2 regions of the Peribacillus sp. NPDC096540 genome follow, and region 2 is predicted to be linked to the other one. Evidence: riboswitches for the same ligand, from Rfam matches in the RefSeq annotation. Region 2 holds a riboswitch; the other holds the start of a gene.
What was found. A riboswitch is a leader RNA that binds a small molecule or an ion and turns the genes downstream of it on or off. The one in region 2 is predicted to bind S-adenosylmethionine.
Positions count from the first base shown of each region.

Region 1: another riboswitch for S-adenosylmethionine. It lies ahead of metK (methionine adenosyltransferase); the one in region 2 lies ahead of ACQKMR_RS10810 (YezD family protein).

Region 1 is NZ_JBNNTG010000012.1:38,308-46,494, reverse strand. It holds gene ACQKMR_RS12680 (SMI1/KNR4 family protein) at 1-344, opposite strand, end outside; gene ACQKMR_RS12675 (TIGR01212 family radical SAM protein) at 514-1,476, shown strand; gene ACQKMR_RS12670 (class I SAM-dependent methyltransferase) at 1,473-2,048, shown strand; gene ACQKMR_RS12665 (hypothetical protein) at 2,099-2,503, shown strand; gene ACQKMR_RS12660 (lysophospholipase) at 2,567-3,370, opposite strand; gene ACQKMR_RS12655 (gamma carbonic anhydrase family protein) at 3,583-4,101, shown strand; gene metK (methionine adenosyltransferase) at 4,264-5,457, opposite strand; SAM riboswitch class I at 5,620-5,783, opposite strand; gene pckA (phosphoenolpyruvate carboxykinase (ATP)) at 6,339-7,925, shown strand; partial or broken gene ACQKMR_RS12640 (IS5/IS1182 family transposase) at 7,991-8,187, opposite strand, start outside.
Region 2 is NZ_JBNNTG010000009.1:105,043-113,229, reverse strand. It holds gene ACQKMR_RS10820 (TetR/AcrR family transcriptional regulator) at 1-14, shown strand, start outside; gene ssuE (NADPH-dependent FMN reductase) at 440-976, shown strand; SAM riboswitch class I at 1,308-1,416, shown strand; gene ACQKMR_RS10810 (YezD family protein) at 1,595-1,738, shown strand; gene ACQKMR_RS10805 (phosphoadenylyl-sulfate reductase) at 1,956-2,633, shown strand; gene sat (sulfate adenylyltransferase) at 2,661-3,809, shown strand; gene cysC (adenylyl-sulfate kinase) at 3,850-4,449, shown strand; gene ACQKMR_RS10790 (nitrite/sulfite reductase) at 4,467-6,092, shown strand; gene ACQKMR_RS10785 (DUF3906 family protein) at 6,114-6,329, shown strand; gene cobA (uroporphyrinogen-III C-methyltransferase) at 6,348-7,124, shown strand; gene ACQKMR_RS10775 (sirohydrochlorin chelatase) at 7,124-7,885, shown strand; gene ACQKMR_RS10770 (NAD(P)-binding protein) at 7,866-8,187, shown strand, end outside.

The DNA.
Region 1 (8,187 bases), on a different contig from region 2:
ATATTATCTTGATAAATGCAGGCAACCTTATAACATCCTTCATAGGAGCCCTCATATGTGTAATTAATAATATCATCCAGGCTGTATAAATCATTTTCTCCCCCGGATTCAAGGTTATCGAACAGTCGGCATCCATTCGTTATTTTCAAAAATTCTTTATAATCATCGGGCAGCAGCAATCCAGTTTTCTGTTCAAAGGAATGAATTTGTTCGTCCGAAGCAGGTGAATTGAAGGTACAAGTGGCTTTATATATAAACCCATCTTCATTTACTTCGATCACCTGATTATTTTCGGCTAATTTCTTTTTCATTTGATTAATTGCTTCTTCAACTTGACCGGTCATGTCCATCAGCTCCCGATTGGATTTATTCATTCACTAGATATACTGGCATTAGTAGCCAATGTTTAACCTTCAAGTATACATTATACGCTTATTTTTAGAAAAAAGACCTAGCTGCTAGAATGTTGTATAATATATGATGCGCTTTATTATTCTTAGGGAGGTTGCTGATTTGAATCAAGCAAACCCGTTTATATATGCAACGGATAACAAACGATATCATACTTGGAATTACCACTTACGCAATCACTTTGGACATAAAGTTTTTAAGGTTGCTCTAGACGGCGGTTTTGACTGTCCAAACCGTGATGGCACCGTCGCACATGGTGGCTGTAGCTTCTGCAGTGTCTCTGGATCGGGAGACTTTGCAGGTAACCGTGTTGAACCGCTTGACGTCCAGTTTAAGAAAGTCAGTGAACGAATGCATCATAAATGGAAAGATGGAAAGTATATGGCCTATTTCCAAGCGTTTACGAATACGCATGCACCCGTGGCAGAGCTTCGTGAAAAATACGAAAGCGTCCTGAATCAAGAGGGTGTCGTCGGCCTCTCCATTGCGACACGCCCGGACTGTCTGCCAGATGATGTGGTCGAATATTTAGCGGAACTGAACGAACGCACTTACCTTTGGGTAGAGCTTGGCCTTCAGACAGTTCATGAAAAAACCGCCACGATGATAAACCGTGCACATGATTTTGATTGCTACAAAGAAGGCGTCGATAAACTTCGCAAACATGGCATTCGCGTTTGTTCACACATCATTAATGGACTCCCTCAAGAAGACTACGAAATGATGATGGAAACAGCTCGTGAAGTAGCGAAACTAGATGTGCAGGGCATTAAGATTCACTTACTTCATCTATTAAAAGGGACGCCCATGGTCAAGCAATATGAAAAGGGCCTGCTTGAATTTCTTGACCGTGACGATTATGTTAATCTTGTTTGTGATCAGTTGGAAATAATCCCTCCTGAAATGATCGTTCACCGCATAACTGGAGACGGTCCGATTGATTTGATGATTGGCCCGATGTGGAGCGTCAATAAATGGGATGTATTGAATGCCATTGATGCCGAATTGCAACGCCGCAACAGCTGGCAAGGGAAGCATTATCATATGGAGGTACCATCAAGATGAAGCTGGATCGCATTTTGACATTCGCAAAACTTCTGCTTGAAAAAGCAGTTCAACCCGGGGACATCACCGTTGACGGTACTATGGGCAACGGCTTTGACACTGTCTTTCTTGCAGGACTAGCCGGTGAAAATGGGCATGTCTATGCTTTTGACATTCAAGAAAACGCCATTCAAATCACAGCAGCCAAACTGAAGGAGGAGAGCATGCATGAACGCTGCACTCTCGTTCATGACGGACACGAGCACCTGAACAAATACATCAGCAAAGAACATTTAGGGAATATTACAGGAGCTATTTTTAACCTAGGCTACCTTCCTGGTGGAGACAAATCAATCGTCACCCAAGCTAATACAACGATACCTGCACTTGAACAGCTATTCGAAATGATGGCTCCCGAAGGTATCATCATCCTTGTCATCTATCACGGTCATCCAGAAGGTGCTTCGGAACGGGACGCATTGTTACACTATGTTCAGAATCTCCCTCAGCAAAAAGCCCATGTCCTGAAATATGACTTCATTAATCAAGCTAATAATCCACCATTCATAGTGGCAATTGAAAAGAGAGCATAAACAAAAGAGGTTCTATCTAAATTTTATAACAAAGTTGATTGGAGCGGACGGTGCGAGACTCCTGCGGGAAAAGCGCGTCTAGGGGAAGACCCCGCAGGCGCAAGCCGAGGAGGCTCCCGGACCGCCCGCGGAAAGCGAGTGGCCTACGTTCCAATCAACGTTCAAATTGTACAAGCCATAAAAAAACTGTAGAAGACCTGAAACAGTATGAAAATCAATTTGATAAATTCCTGTCTCAACTCGATTTAGTGATTTCCACTCAAGGTCATGAAGAGATCATGAATATGATGGCAACCCTCTTAGACCTATTCGCGAATGACTTAAGCTTCAAATCAATTAAGTTTACTGCTTTATCCAATAAAAAAGAACTTACACACTTGCACCAATTTATATATCCGGTTACTTATTGGGCACCGGTCATTAAGTCGAACGAATTACTTACAAACGCTGGCTAAAACAAACAAGCTGCTGATAATCGCTTCAGCAGCTTGTTATATTTATCCCGCAGTATGTACATTTCAAACGACATACCCTAATATTTTTAAACGATTTTCAACAAAACTCAAAGCGTATTGGAATACGTCATCCTGCTCTGGTTCGTTGAAGATTTCGTGATAAAGTTTTGGCCATTCTTTGTATTGTTTTTCACTAGCCAAGTTATAATTAAACCACTCACGAACCGCCTTTTTATTCACGATTCGGTCATCACCGCCCTGCATCAACAAAAGAGGCACATCCTGAAATTCAGGAATCTCTTCAAAAGCATCCTTCATAGCCTGTGCAAGCTCACGATACCAGCGAATCGAAACTTTTGTAATGTATAATGTATCATTTTTATCTGATTCACGGACTTCAGAACTTCTCGTAGCCATTTCAGGTGTTAAACCGGAATCGACTCTGAACTTAGGCATCACGAGGTTCAAACCATGTGAAATAGCTGTTAAGAACTTTCTAGGCTTCGTCACGAGGCCCAGACATGGTGAAGATAAAATCACCCCGGCAATGTCCAACTCTTCTTCCTGAAGCAAGCGTATCGAAATTAAACCACCCATGCTGTGTCCAAGCAAAAAGACTGGCAGCGAATATTCATAGGCATCTTCTATCCAGCTTTTTACTTCGTCTAAATATTCGTCAAAGGAATCGATATGTCCCCGGTAGGCACGAGTTGTCATCCCTTGCCCAGGAAGGTCGCCCATGACAACATGATATCCGGCTGAAAGCCACATTTGCGTTACCCACTTATATCGGCCGTGATGTTCCATTGCCCCATGAATGATGACAATGACGCCTTTTGCGTCTCCTTCTGTCTCCCATTTCCACATTCGAAATCCCCCTTTCACTTTTCTCTTGTTGTATACGATCAATGATAGCTGAAAAATAATATATATAAATTATAACCATATTCATGATTTTCGACAAAAAGGAACTCTAACAAATTCTACATTTTTATTATAAATAGCAAAGTCTATTTACATACGGTATATTAAAATAATACATAAAAACATCTACTTCGGAAAGGAAATGATTAAAAATGATTATTTATCCATTTAAAGGGAAAGAACCTGAAATCTCTGAAAGCGCTTATATTGCTGAAAATGCTGTCGTGACAGGTGATGTAAAAATCGGCGACGAAACGTCAATCTGGTTTAATACCGTTATACGTGGCGACGTAGCCCCTACTATAATCGGTAATAAAGTAAGTGTACAAGATAACAGCGTCCTCCACCAAAGTCCGAATAATCCATTAATTATTGAGGACGAAGTAACCATCGGCCATCAGGTTATTTTACATAGCTGCAAAGTTCGTAAAGGAGCTCTTATTGGCATGGGGTCGATTGTGCTTGATGCAGCAGAAATCGGGGAAGGAGCTTTCATCGGTGCAGGAAGTCTTGTTCCCCAAGGCAAAGTTATACCACCAAACACATTGGCATTCGGCCGTCCAGCTAAGGTGGTACGAGAAATTAACGATGAAGATCGTAAGGATATGGAGCGTATCGTCGGAGAATATGCTGAAAAAGGACAATACTATAAAAATGCAGAACGCATTAAATAATTCATGAAAATTCACGAGTAAACTTGCATTATTCACGAGTAAAAAAATAAATGACTGGATTAAATAGGATTTCTTGAATTATTCCCTCAGTCGACAAATTAATCCATTTCACAATTGAAAAAGGTGCCTCGCTAGTTGCGAAGCACCTTTTCTTTTATTTGATTATGCTTTTGCTTTTAAAATCTCAGCTTTATCTGTGCGTTCCCAAGGAAGATCAACGTCTGTACGGCCAAAGTGTCCGTAAGCAGCTGTTTGTTTGTAGATTGGGCGACGAAGATCAAGCATTTTGATGATACCAGCTGGACGCAGGTCGAAGTTAGCGCGTACTAGATCAACTAGTACTTCTTCGCTTACTGTACCAGTTCCGAATGTATCGATCGAGATTGATACAGGCTCTGCCACACCAATTGCGTATGCCAATTGTACTTCCGCTTTGTCAGCAAGGCCAGCAGCTACGATGTTTTTCGCAACGTAACGAGCAGCGTATGCCGCAGAACGGTCAACTTTTGTAGCATCTTTACCGGAGAATGCACCGCCGCCGTGACGAGCGTATCCGCCGTACGTATCAACGATGATTTTACGTCCAGTAAGACCAGCATCCCCTTGTGGTCCGCCAATTACAAAACGGCCAGTTGGGTTAATGAAGTACTTAGTCCCAGCATCGATTAATTCAGCTGGTACAACTGCTTTAATCACATGTTCTTTTAAGTCAGCTTGAATTTGCTCAAGCGTTACTTCTGAATCATGTTGTGTTGAAATTACAATTGTGTCGACTCTTACAGGTTGATTATTTTCATCATATTCCACTGTTACCTGTGTTTTACCATCAGGACGTAAGTAAGCAAGCGTTTCATCTTTACGAACTTGAGACAAGCGGAATGAAAGTTTGTGAGCTAATGAAATCGGAAGTGGCATAAGCTCTTCTGTTTCATTGCAAGCAAAACCGAACATAAGCCCTTGGTCCCCTGCACCGATCGCATCGATTTCTTCATCTGACATAGTTCCTTCACGAGCTTCCAACGCTTTGTCTACGCCAGCTGCGATATCGGCAGATTGCTCATCAATAGAACTCAATACGGCACAAGTTTCAGCATCGAAACCGTATTTCGCACGTGTGTAACCAATTCCTGCAATCGTATCCCGAACGATACGTGGAATATCCACATAAGCAGATGTTGTAATTTCACCTGCAACAAGTACAAGACCTGTTGTTACACTTGTTTCACACGCAACACGTGCATTTGCATCCTTAGCAAGGATAGCATCTAAAATGGAATCTGAAATCTGATCACAAATCTTGTCCGGATGGCCCTCTGTAACAGATTCAGAAGTAAATAGACGTTTCTTTGACATCATATTTCCTCCTTGGAAGTTAGTATGTTGTAGGCAAAAGCCTGATTTTTTACGGAACTCGTTTTCCCTTATTAGTTTCAACTATAGACACAGAATTACTAAAAAACACAAAAACCTTCCCTGGCAAATGAGGAAAGGTTTAAAATTCTGTCATCTATCCTTTCACTCTTATCGTTCAAGGGTTTTTTACCTTGCTCAGGTTAGCACCATCACCACTATTCCTTGAAGAACTATCGCTTTATTTTCGGCGATTGATCTTGGAGTCAAGTTCAATATGGCAGGTTGCTGGGTTTCAAAGGGCCTGTCCCTCCACCAACTCGGGATAAGAGAATCCGTACAATTTAAGATATTATCGTATATGGTCGGAATCTGTCAATGCTTTTCTAAAAAGAACAATTCCCCCCATCGTAGCTTTCGAAAAAAAAAATGTGCTGATGCTCCGTCATTATTGGATTTTCGAAGTAGAAAGCAAAACGAAACTGTAGATAATTTCCAAAGATAAAAGAAAATTAAAAAAGCAAACTTCGAAGCGTAAAAAACTTTTTATGACTTTGCCTTTCGAGGTAATAGCATGTTATTCTTTTCTTTGTTACTTCCTATTAAATAAAACAATCCTTTTTTATATTTCTGAAGCGAGACCCATCCTTTTTTTACATAACCTTTAATCCAGCTACCAATCTTGATTATGGGTTTTCTTTCTAGTTAAGATTCCTCCATTCAAGTATATGCAAGAATCCGAACTCGGTTCTTAACGCATTTATAAAAATGATTAAGGAAACCATATAAAAATTATCACAAAAAAAAATAAATAGTATAGACTATTTAAGTGAATGTGTTATACTAATTGTAATATAAAACTTAAAACAAAGGAAGGTACCTCATATATGAATTCTGTAGACGTTTCTAATGAGTTACACCAATTATTGGCAGGAAATAATGTGCAAACTCAACTTTCAGTTCCCCAATTAGTTGAAAAAGTATTAAGCAGAAACGAAGGCGTTTTGACATCAACTGGCGCAGTAAAAGCTGAAACTGGCAAATATACTGGCCGTTCACCTAAAGATAAATATATCGTAGACGAAGCATCTGTTAAAGACAAAGTAGATTGGGGTTCAGTAAACCAACCAATCTCTGAAGATGTATTCAATAAACTATATAATAAGGTAGTTGACTACCTAAAAGCAAAAGAAGAGATCTTTGTTTTCAAAGGTTTCGCTGGTGCAGACGAAACATCACGTCTTCCCATCCGAGTGGTAAATGAATATGCTTGGCATAATCTTTTCGCTCATACTTTGTTCATCCGTCCAAATGAAGAAGAACTAAGAGGTCATGAAGCAGAATTCACGATTCTCTCAGCACCTAATTTCAAAGCAGATCCAGAAGTCGACGGAACTAAATCCGAAACATTCATCATCGTGTCATTTGAACGCCGTACTATCTTAATCGGTGGAACGGAATATGCAGGTGAAATGAAAAAATCGATCTTCTCAATCATGAACTATCTACTTCCAGAGGCTGGAATCCTTCCAATGCATTGCTCTGCTAACGTAGGACGTGAAGGAGATGTCGCTTTATTCTTCGGACTGTCTGGTACTGGTAAAACAACTTTATCTGCAGACACTAATCGCAAACTGATTGGTGATGACGAGCACGGCTGGTCTTCTAACGGTGTATTCAACATCGAAGGCGGCTGCTATGCAAAAACAATTAACCTTTCACGCGAAAAAGAACCGCAAATTTTCGATGCCATCCGTTTCGGTGCCGTATTGGAAAACGTAGTTGTTGATCCAGAAACACGTGAAGCGAACTACGATGATAGTTCATTAACAGAAAACACTCGTGCTGCATACCAAATGCAAGCGATTGATAACATCGTGAACCCAAGTATCGCAGGACACCCAAATACAATCATTTTCTTAACAGCTGATGCTTCAGGCGTACTGCCTCCAATCAGCAAACTTTCTAAAGAACAAGCAATGTTCCATTTCCTAAGCGGGTACACAAGTAAATTGGCAGGCACTGAAAGAGGAGTAACTTCACCAGAAGCTACATTCTCAACTTGCTTCGGTTCACCATTCTTACCTCTTCCTGCTACACGCTATGCTGAAATGCTTGGAGATAAAATTGACGAACACAGCGCAAAAGTATACCTTGTCAACACTGGATGGACTGGCGGTGCATACGGAACTGGTAGCCGTATGAAACTTGCTTACACTCGTGCAATGGTACAAGCAGCACTTGAAGGCGAATTAGCAAACATCGAGACAGTCAAAGACGATATCTTCGGTTTGGATATTCCACTTCATGTTCCTGGTGTTCCTGACGAAGTGCTTCAACCAATCAAGACTTGGGCAGATCCTGCTGCATATAAACAAACAGCAACAGCCCTTGCTGCTCAATTCCGTGCAAACTTTAAAAAATTCGGAAGCGTTCCAAGTGAAATTGAAGAACTTGGCGGACCGACTGCTTAATTTTAATAAACAAAAACAAAAGGGGTTCGGAATTAAAACATTCCGAACCCCTTTTGATATTGTCATTGAATGAATGTCAGTTTAACTAAAATAACTGGATCAATACTTGGGCGACCGACCTCTGAATACATATCTTTCACCAAGTCATAAATGAAAGGGAAATCAATGGTGGCTTCAATTTTACGAGCCAAATGGTTCGATGGCACCAGTTGATCTAAAGTAATCATTTCAAGTTGATCTCGCTGAATAGAATCATGTTTCG
Region 2 (8,187 bases):
GAAAAAATACATAATTAAACGGTCATGTTTAAGGCGTATGAGTCAACAAGCCGCAAATATGACCGTTGCTTTATCTAATATTAGTATTAGTTATTCAAGATTGTACCTCTAGACTTGACGATACATAGTGCAAACTAGTGTAATCCGAAGAATGGAACTATATCTGTTATTTTGGAGGTGCAAAAATTAAAAGGTCAAGGAAGAAACAGTTTGAAATTTAAGGAAAAATAGAGTGGGATAACTGATGAAAGTTTCTGAATAGGTTATTCGCATCAATCCCGAGTTAAACACTTGACTTTTATTTTTCTGAATATTACGATGATTATATGATACATGACTTACCTAGGCAGGGTTCTTATCCGATTTATTAGTGATTGAGTGATTTTTATTGAATCAGCAAGTCTTATCGCAGATAAGAAAATAATAGGAGGAAATTTATATGAGCGAAATCGTAATTTTATCAGGCAGTCCAGCGAATCCATCAAGGACTGACATCTCTCTAAAACATGTTCGATCACTAGTTGAACAAGAGGGGTTTACCACTGCTTATTACTCTATAACGGATTTTTCCGCAGATGATCTGTTCCAAGGCCGGTATAATAGTGAAGATATAATAAAGCTTTCAAAAAAAATTCAAGAAGCTAGAGGTATCATTATTGGTTCACCAGTATATAAGGCATCGTACACAGGCGTATTAAAAGCTTTGATTGATTTGCTACCTGAGGGTGCATTTAAAAATAAGCCTGTTCTGCCAATTATGATTGGTGGAAGTAACAGGCATTTATTGGCGATTGATTACGCACTTAAACCTTTAATTTCAATTTTAAAAGGTGAGCCGTTGCAGGGCTTATATTTTGTAGATAAGGAAATAGATAAGCAGAATCCAGAAAGCCCAATAAAAGATGGCGAATTAGTTGATCGTGTGCAAAGTCAGGTGCAAGAATTTGTAGAAGCAATTCAAATAAGGAATAATTAACTGCTGTTAATAGACTAAAAGCAAAGGCTTAAGATTTTGAACTGCTTTTATTTTCATGAGATTAAAGATTATGTATGTACAATCAAAAAACTATTTATCTCTAGGTATTAGCAATTAAACAACTTAAAAAGAGGTAATTAATGAAATAGACTCAATTTTTTGGAGAGCTTCTCTAAAAAATTGAGTCTATTATCATATATAAATTATACAATTTTCGTTCAAGGAAAAGTGGATATAATAATAACAGTTCACCCATTTTATTAATCCAAGTTATTTTATATGAAAACTCCATTGACAAGGAATAAATATATGATAATATTTAAAATAATAAAACTTATCCAGAGCGACGGAGGGAAATGGCCCTTTGAAGTCCAGCAACCTGCATGGTGAATGCAAGGTGCTACATCCAACAAAATGTTGATCATTTTGGAAGATAAGGTAAATAATATTACCTTAAAAATCTTTCCATTATGGAAAGGTTTTTATTTTCTGTAAAATTCGTTTGCAAACCTTAACATTGTAAGATGTTTTGGAATATATAAATTTAAGAAAATTCATATAATAAGCGGGCAGCTATACGATAGGCTAGTCTCGAATTTTCTTAAAGGAGGAACAGGCGTGGAAAAAGAGAATCAGCTGGAGGAAATATTTGAACGCCTTCAAGATATGCTTAAGTCGATGAAATATGGATCCATAACACTTATCGTCCAGGATGGTAAAATTATTCAAATGGAAAGAAATGAAAAGCTGAGAATTAAATAAGGTATCTGCTGACTAGAAAACTAGAGGTGGATTTAACTGATATAAAAGAGAGTATTAGTTAAATTCGTCTCTTTTTTATAGAATTTTTTACGCTTGAGAAAAAATCAGCGTGTATATTAATCGCAAGTTACTCTATTCTGTGAAACATTTAGCAAGTTTTTTAGAGGGGGCTTTAAGATTGACTGCATTAGTAAACTATGAAAATTTCGACACAGGGATTTTGCCTGCATTTCCTGAGGACAGTGAGACAAAAGGTGCTTTAGAGGTTCTTGAGTGGGCAAATTCCCAATATGGAAACAAACTCATTTATGCATGTAGTTTCGGCATTGAAGGAATAGTACTTACGGATCTATTGGCAAAGGTCAATCCTTCAGCCAAAATTGTTTTTCTGGATACAGATGTTCATTTTGAAGAGACTTACAAATTAATTGAACAAGTTAAAAAGCGCTATCCGCAGCTTGCAATTGAAATGAAAAAGCCGGCATTGACACTTGAGGAACAAGCATCTGAATATGGAGATGAGTTATGGCTCCGTGATTCAAATAAATGTTGCAGCATACGTAAGGTCGCGCCGCTTACTGAAGTACTTTCAACGGCAACTGCTTGGCTCTCGGGACTACGCAGGGAGCAATCTGAAACAAGAGCATTAACGGAATATATTAATCAAGATAATAAGTTTAAATCAATTAAAATATGCCCGCTTATTCATTGGACATGGAAAGACGTATGGCGCTATGCCCATAAAAATGGACTTCCATATAATGTTCTTCACGATAATGGATATCCTAGTATTGGCTGTAAAACATGTACGGCACCTGTTATCAATGCCGATGATTTACGCTCGGGACGTTGGCAGGGCGCGCAAAAAACAGAATGCGGATTACATTTATCTTAATAAATAGAAAATTCAGGGGGAATTAGCATGACAGTTAGCTTACCGCACGGAGGAACGTTGATTAATCGTTGGAAACCAGACTATGATATTACTAATATAAAAAACTCAATCGAAATTGATGAGATTGCTTTAAGTGACCTGGAATTAATAGGTACTGGGGCCTACAGTCCTATTAAAGGATTCTTTACAAAAGATGACTATCAAACAGTGGTTAGGGATATGAGGCTTAGCAGCGGGCAGGTCTGGAGCATCCCGATTACTTTGCCACTTACTGATGAAGTAGCAAATGCTCTTACTCTAGGGGAAGAAGTAAAGTTGAATCATAAAGGAGAAACATACGGAGTTCTCACTGTTTCTGATATCTTCAGACCTGATAAACAGTTAGAAGCCACATTAGTTTATCAAACGGATGATGAGAAACATCCTGGTGTGAAAAACTTGTATAACCGTGGTGAAGTATATGTCGGTGGGGAAATTAAATTAGTTAAACGAATCGAACGTCCGCAATTCCAAGATCATTATCTGGATCCTGTTGACACAAGAAAAACTTTTGCTGAAAAAGGCTGGAAAACTGTTGTTGGATTCCAAACAAGAAATCCTGTTCACCGTGCACATGAATACATTCAAAAGACAGCTTTAGAGATTGTAGACGGTTTATTTTTAAACCCGCTAGTTGGTGCCACTAAATCGGATGACATACCAGCTGATGTACGGATGGAGAGTTATAAAGTTCTATTAGAGAAATATTATCCTAAGGATCGTGTCTCCCTAGCAGTTTTCCCTGCTGCTATGCGTTATGCAGGTCCAAGAGAAGCCATTTTCCATGCTATGGTTCGTAAAAATTACGGATGCACCCACTTTATTGTTGGCCGTGACCATGCCGGTGTGGGCGATTATTACGGCACATATGATGCACAAAAAATCTTTGGTAATTTTAAACCTGACGAGTTAGGAATCACGCTATTATTCTTTGAACATAGCTTTTATTGTAAAACATGTGGAAATATGGCTTCTGCTAAAACATGTCCTCATGGTAAAGAAGATCATGTCATCTTATCCGGAACGAAGGTTAGGGAAATGCTACGTAATGGTGAAATTCCACCAGCTACCTTCAGTCGTAAGGAAGTCATCGAAGTGTTAATCGAAGGCCTGAAAAAGAACGAAGTATATAACTAAACTAGTTTAAAATAGATGTAAGCAGTAGAGGGGGATTATTATGAGTAATAGCACGAATGTAACTTGGCATGAAGCGTCATTAACTAAGGAACTCCGTCGTAAGCAAAACAGACATGAGAGTACAGTTCTATGGTTCACCGGACTCTCAGGGTCCGGAAAATCAACGATTGCAAATGCAGTCGCCAAAGAGTTGTATAACCGAAATATTCGAAGTTATGTCTTGGATGGAGATAATATTCGGCATGGCTTAAATAAAGATTTGGGTTTTTCTGAAGAGGATCGGACTGAGAATATTAGACGGATTGGCGAAGTTTCTAAGCTTTTTGTGGATAGCGGTCAGTTCGTATTAACGGCATTTATTTCCCCTTTTCGAGCAGACCGTCAAATTGTACGCGATTTGCTTGAAGAAGGCGAGTTTATTGAAGTCTACATAAAATGTCCGATTGAAGAATGCGAAGTGCGTGATCCAAAAGGTCTTTACGACAAGGCACGTAAGGGAATCATTAAAGACTTTACGGGAATTGACTCTCCATATGAAGAACCTGAACAGCCGGAAATCGTTTTAGAATCCAACCAATATAGCGTTGAAGAGTGCGTCGAACAAGTAATCAACTATTTGACAGCTAAGAGCAAGATTTAATCGAGGAGGATAAAGTAATGGTATATGAGAAGTTCTGGTCTGAAAATCCGGTAATTGCGAAAAACAAAACCGAAGTCTGGAAATTAGAAAAAGATGGCTTGAAGATCTTTGACGATATTCCTCATTATGCAGAAAATGGATTTGAATCCATCCCTAAAGAAAAGTGGGATATGTTCAAGTGGGCAGGTCTATACTTGCAACGTCCAAAAGAAGCAGGTTATTGGATGATGCGTGTCGTTATTCCTGGTGGTATCCTTACTTATGATCAACAAATCACACTTGCAAATATCGCGAAAGATTACGGTAGGGATGTTTATGACATTACAACCCGCCAAGCCATTCAGTTTCACTGGTTGACTATTGAACAAGTGCCTGATATTTTAAACCGTTTAGAACAGGTTGGGATGACTACTGCTGGTGCTTGTGGTGATATCACACGGAATATAATCGGAAATGCATTAGCTGGCATTGATCCTGATGAACTTTTTGATACACGTGACGTCCTTTATAATGTATTTGAGTATTTCCGGCTTAACGAAGATTTTTCGAACCTTCCAAGGAAATATAAAATGTCAGTCAGTGCTAATGTTCATAATGCTTCCAATGCCGAAATCAACTGCGTTTCATTTAATCCTGCTACGAAGGTTATTGATGGAAAGACAGAAGTTGGTTTTCACGTTAAAGTAGGGGGGGGATTATCCTCCGTTCCAATGCTAGCAGAAGAACTTGATTTATTCATTTTACCGGAGAAAACAGTTGAAGTGGCAGCAGCCATTACTACGATTTTCCGTGACTTCGGTTATCGTGAAAAGCGTCATCGCTCTCGTTTGAAATTCCTTGTCGCTGATTGGGGTCCAGAACAATTTAAGGGAAAATTGCTTGAATACACTGGTCCACTTCCAGAAAAGGGAGAAAGTGCATTAAAGGAATGGAATGCTGGCTATTTCTATGGGATCCATAAACAAAAACAAGAAGGACTTAATTATGTTGGAGTCAATATTCCAGTTGGACGTTTAACACCAGACGAAGTTATTGAGTTTGCTGAACTTTCTAAAAAATACGGAAACGGGGAAATCCGCAACTGTAATTCGCAAAACCTAATTATTCCTAATGTTCCGGATGCAAAGCTTGAAGAATTAAAGCAAGAATCAATCTTCGAAAGATTTCCATATCAACCAAAAAAATTCATTGGTTATTCCGTTTCTTGTACAGGCATCGAGTATTGCAACCTGGCACTTGTTGAAACAAAAAACCGGATGAAAAATATTGCAGAAACACTGGACAAAGAAATTGATTTAGATGTACCGGTAAGAATGCATATGGTAGGTTGCCCTAATAACTGTGGTCAACGAGCTATTGCTGAAATCGGGTTGCAAGGTATCAAAATGAAAAACCAAGACAAAAAAATGGTCGAGGCTTTTGAAATATACGTAGGCGGAACACTAAATGCAGGTGGAAAGTTCAATGAAAAATTAAAGGGGAAAGTGGAAGCTGAACAGCTTTATGACGTATTAAAAGAGCTTATCCTATTTTTCAAAGAAACAAAGCTTTTGTCTGAAACTTTCTTGGATTTTGTAGAGCGAGTAGGAAAAGCAGAATTACAAAGTAAACTTGATAATATTTTAGCAAAGGTTGCCGTTTAAATAGAGGAAGGTAAGTAGAATATGAATCTATACCGTTTTGAAGTCACTATTAAAGAAGAACTAATTCATGTCATCATCGCCGCAGATTCAGATGAAAAGGCCTTCCAGCTTGTTGATATCGAGCTGGAAAAGCGTTTTTTGAAAATGCCAGAAGTGGATGACATATCATTATACGAAAAAAGAAAAATTAATAATGGAGCAGGTTACGTTTTATCGGAATTCGAAACAATTCTCTAAGGGAAGGCAGGTTGCAAAATGGGGAAAGTATATCTAGTAGGAGCCGGTCCTGGAGATCCAGATTTAATTACAATAAAAGGATTAAAGTGCATTCAAGAAGCCGATGTCATTTTATATGACCGTCTTGTCAATAATGAACTGTTGAATTATGCAAAAGAAGGGGTCGAATTGATTAATTGCGGTAAACTGCCGGATTATCATTTGTTGCAGCAAGATACAATCAATCGATTTCTAGTTAAATATGCAAAAAAAGGGAAAATTGTCACGCGATTAAAAGGTGGCGATCCCTTTGTTTTTGGAAGAGGCGGAGAGGAAGCGGAAGCCCTTGCAAAAAATGGAGTGAGTTTTGAAATTGTGCCAGGCATCACGGCTGGAATTGCTGCCACAGCCTATGCAGGAATTCCAGTGACCCATCGAGATCATGCTTCTTCATTTGCAATTGTTACTGGCCATCGGAAAAAAGACGAAGATGATAATATCAAGTGGGAATCTCTTGCAAAAGGTATTGATACATTAGCCATATACATGGGAGTGAAAAATCTACCGTATATTCAAGGTAAACTTTTGGAGCATGGAAAAAATCCAAATACCCCAGTGGCTCTTATTCATTGGGGAACGTTAAAAACACAAAAGACTGCTGTCAGTACATTAGCTAATGTGGTAGAAACAGCCAAAAACGAGCAAATTTCCAATCCTTGTATGATAGTTGTAGGAGATGTGGTCAATTTACGAGAGAAGATTAAATGGTTTGAACAAAAACAAGCGGAAACTTTGTTGGCAAATGAGGCCTTTTAATGGAAGCTATATTATATATTTGCCATGGAAGCCGTGTCAAAGAAGCATCTACACAAGCGATTGATTTTATTCATGTATGCATGGAAGGACAATCTAACACAATTCAGGAGTATTGCTTTTTAGAATTACAAAGTCCTACGATAGAAGATGCCTATGATCGATGCGTGCAACGCGGAGCGACGAAAATCATTGCTATTCCAGTTCTACTGTTAACTGCTGCACATGCAAAATATGATATTCCAGTAATTCTATGTAAAATGAAAAAACAGTATCCAGAGATTGAGTTGAAGTATGGAAAGCCCATAGGGGTCAGTGATAAAATGGTTGACATTTTAGTAGAAAGATTGAAAGAGACAAACGAAAAGGTAACAGAGAATTCACTAGTTTTATTAGTTGGGAGGGGCAGCAGTGATCCCGACGTGAAACGAGATTTAAGCCAATTAGCGGGTTTACTTAGGCGCAGGTTACCAAAAAGCCAAGTACAAGATTGTTATCTGACTGCTGCTTCACCAACTTTTGCAGAGGCATTGGAAATGGCTGAAGATTCCCAATCAGAACAAATTTTTATTATTCCTTACCTTTTATTTACCGGTATTTTAATGCAATCCATTCAAACAGCTATTAAAAAGATCCAGAAAAAAGGCAAGCAGAATTTTGTTCTATGCCGATATCTCGGTTATCATCCGAAGATTGAAAAAGCATTATCAGAACGAATTCACGAAGTGTCTGAGGAGGGTGCTTATGTATCCAATTACTCTTAATATTGAGAAGAGAAAGTGTATCATTATCGGCGGTGGTAAAATAGCTTACTTTAAAGCAGGCCCCTTACTAGAAGCAGGTGCTGAAGTAACTGTTGTAAGTCCTGAAATATGCGAAGGTTTCCAGAAGCTACAAGAGGAAGGGAAAATCCATGTTTTACTTAAAGAAGTAGAAGAAACTGACTATAAAGATGCTTTTTTAATCATTGCTGCAACCAACTCCTCAGAAATTAACGAGCAAGTCTATAAGAACACATCTCATAGCCAACTTGTTAACGTTATTAGTAATCAAGAGCTGGGCAACT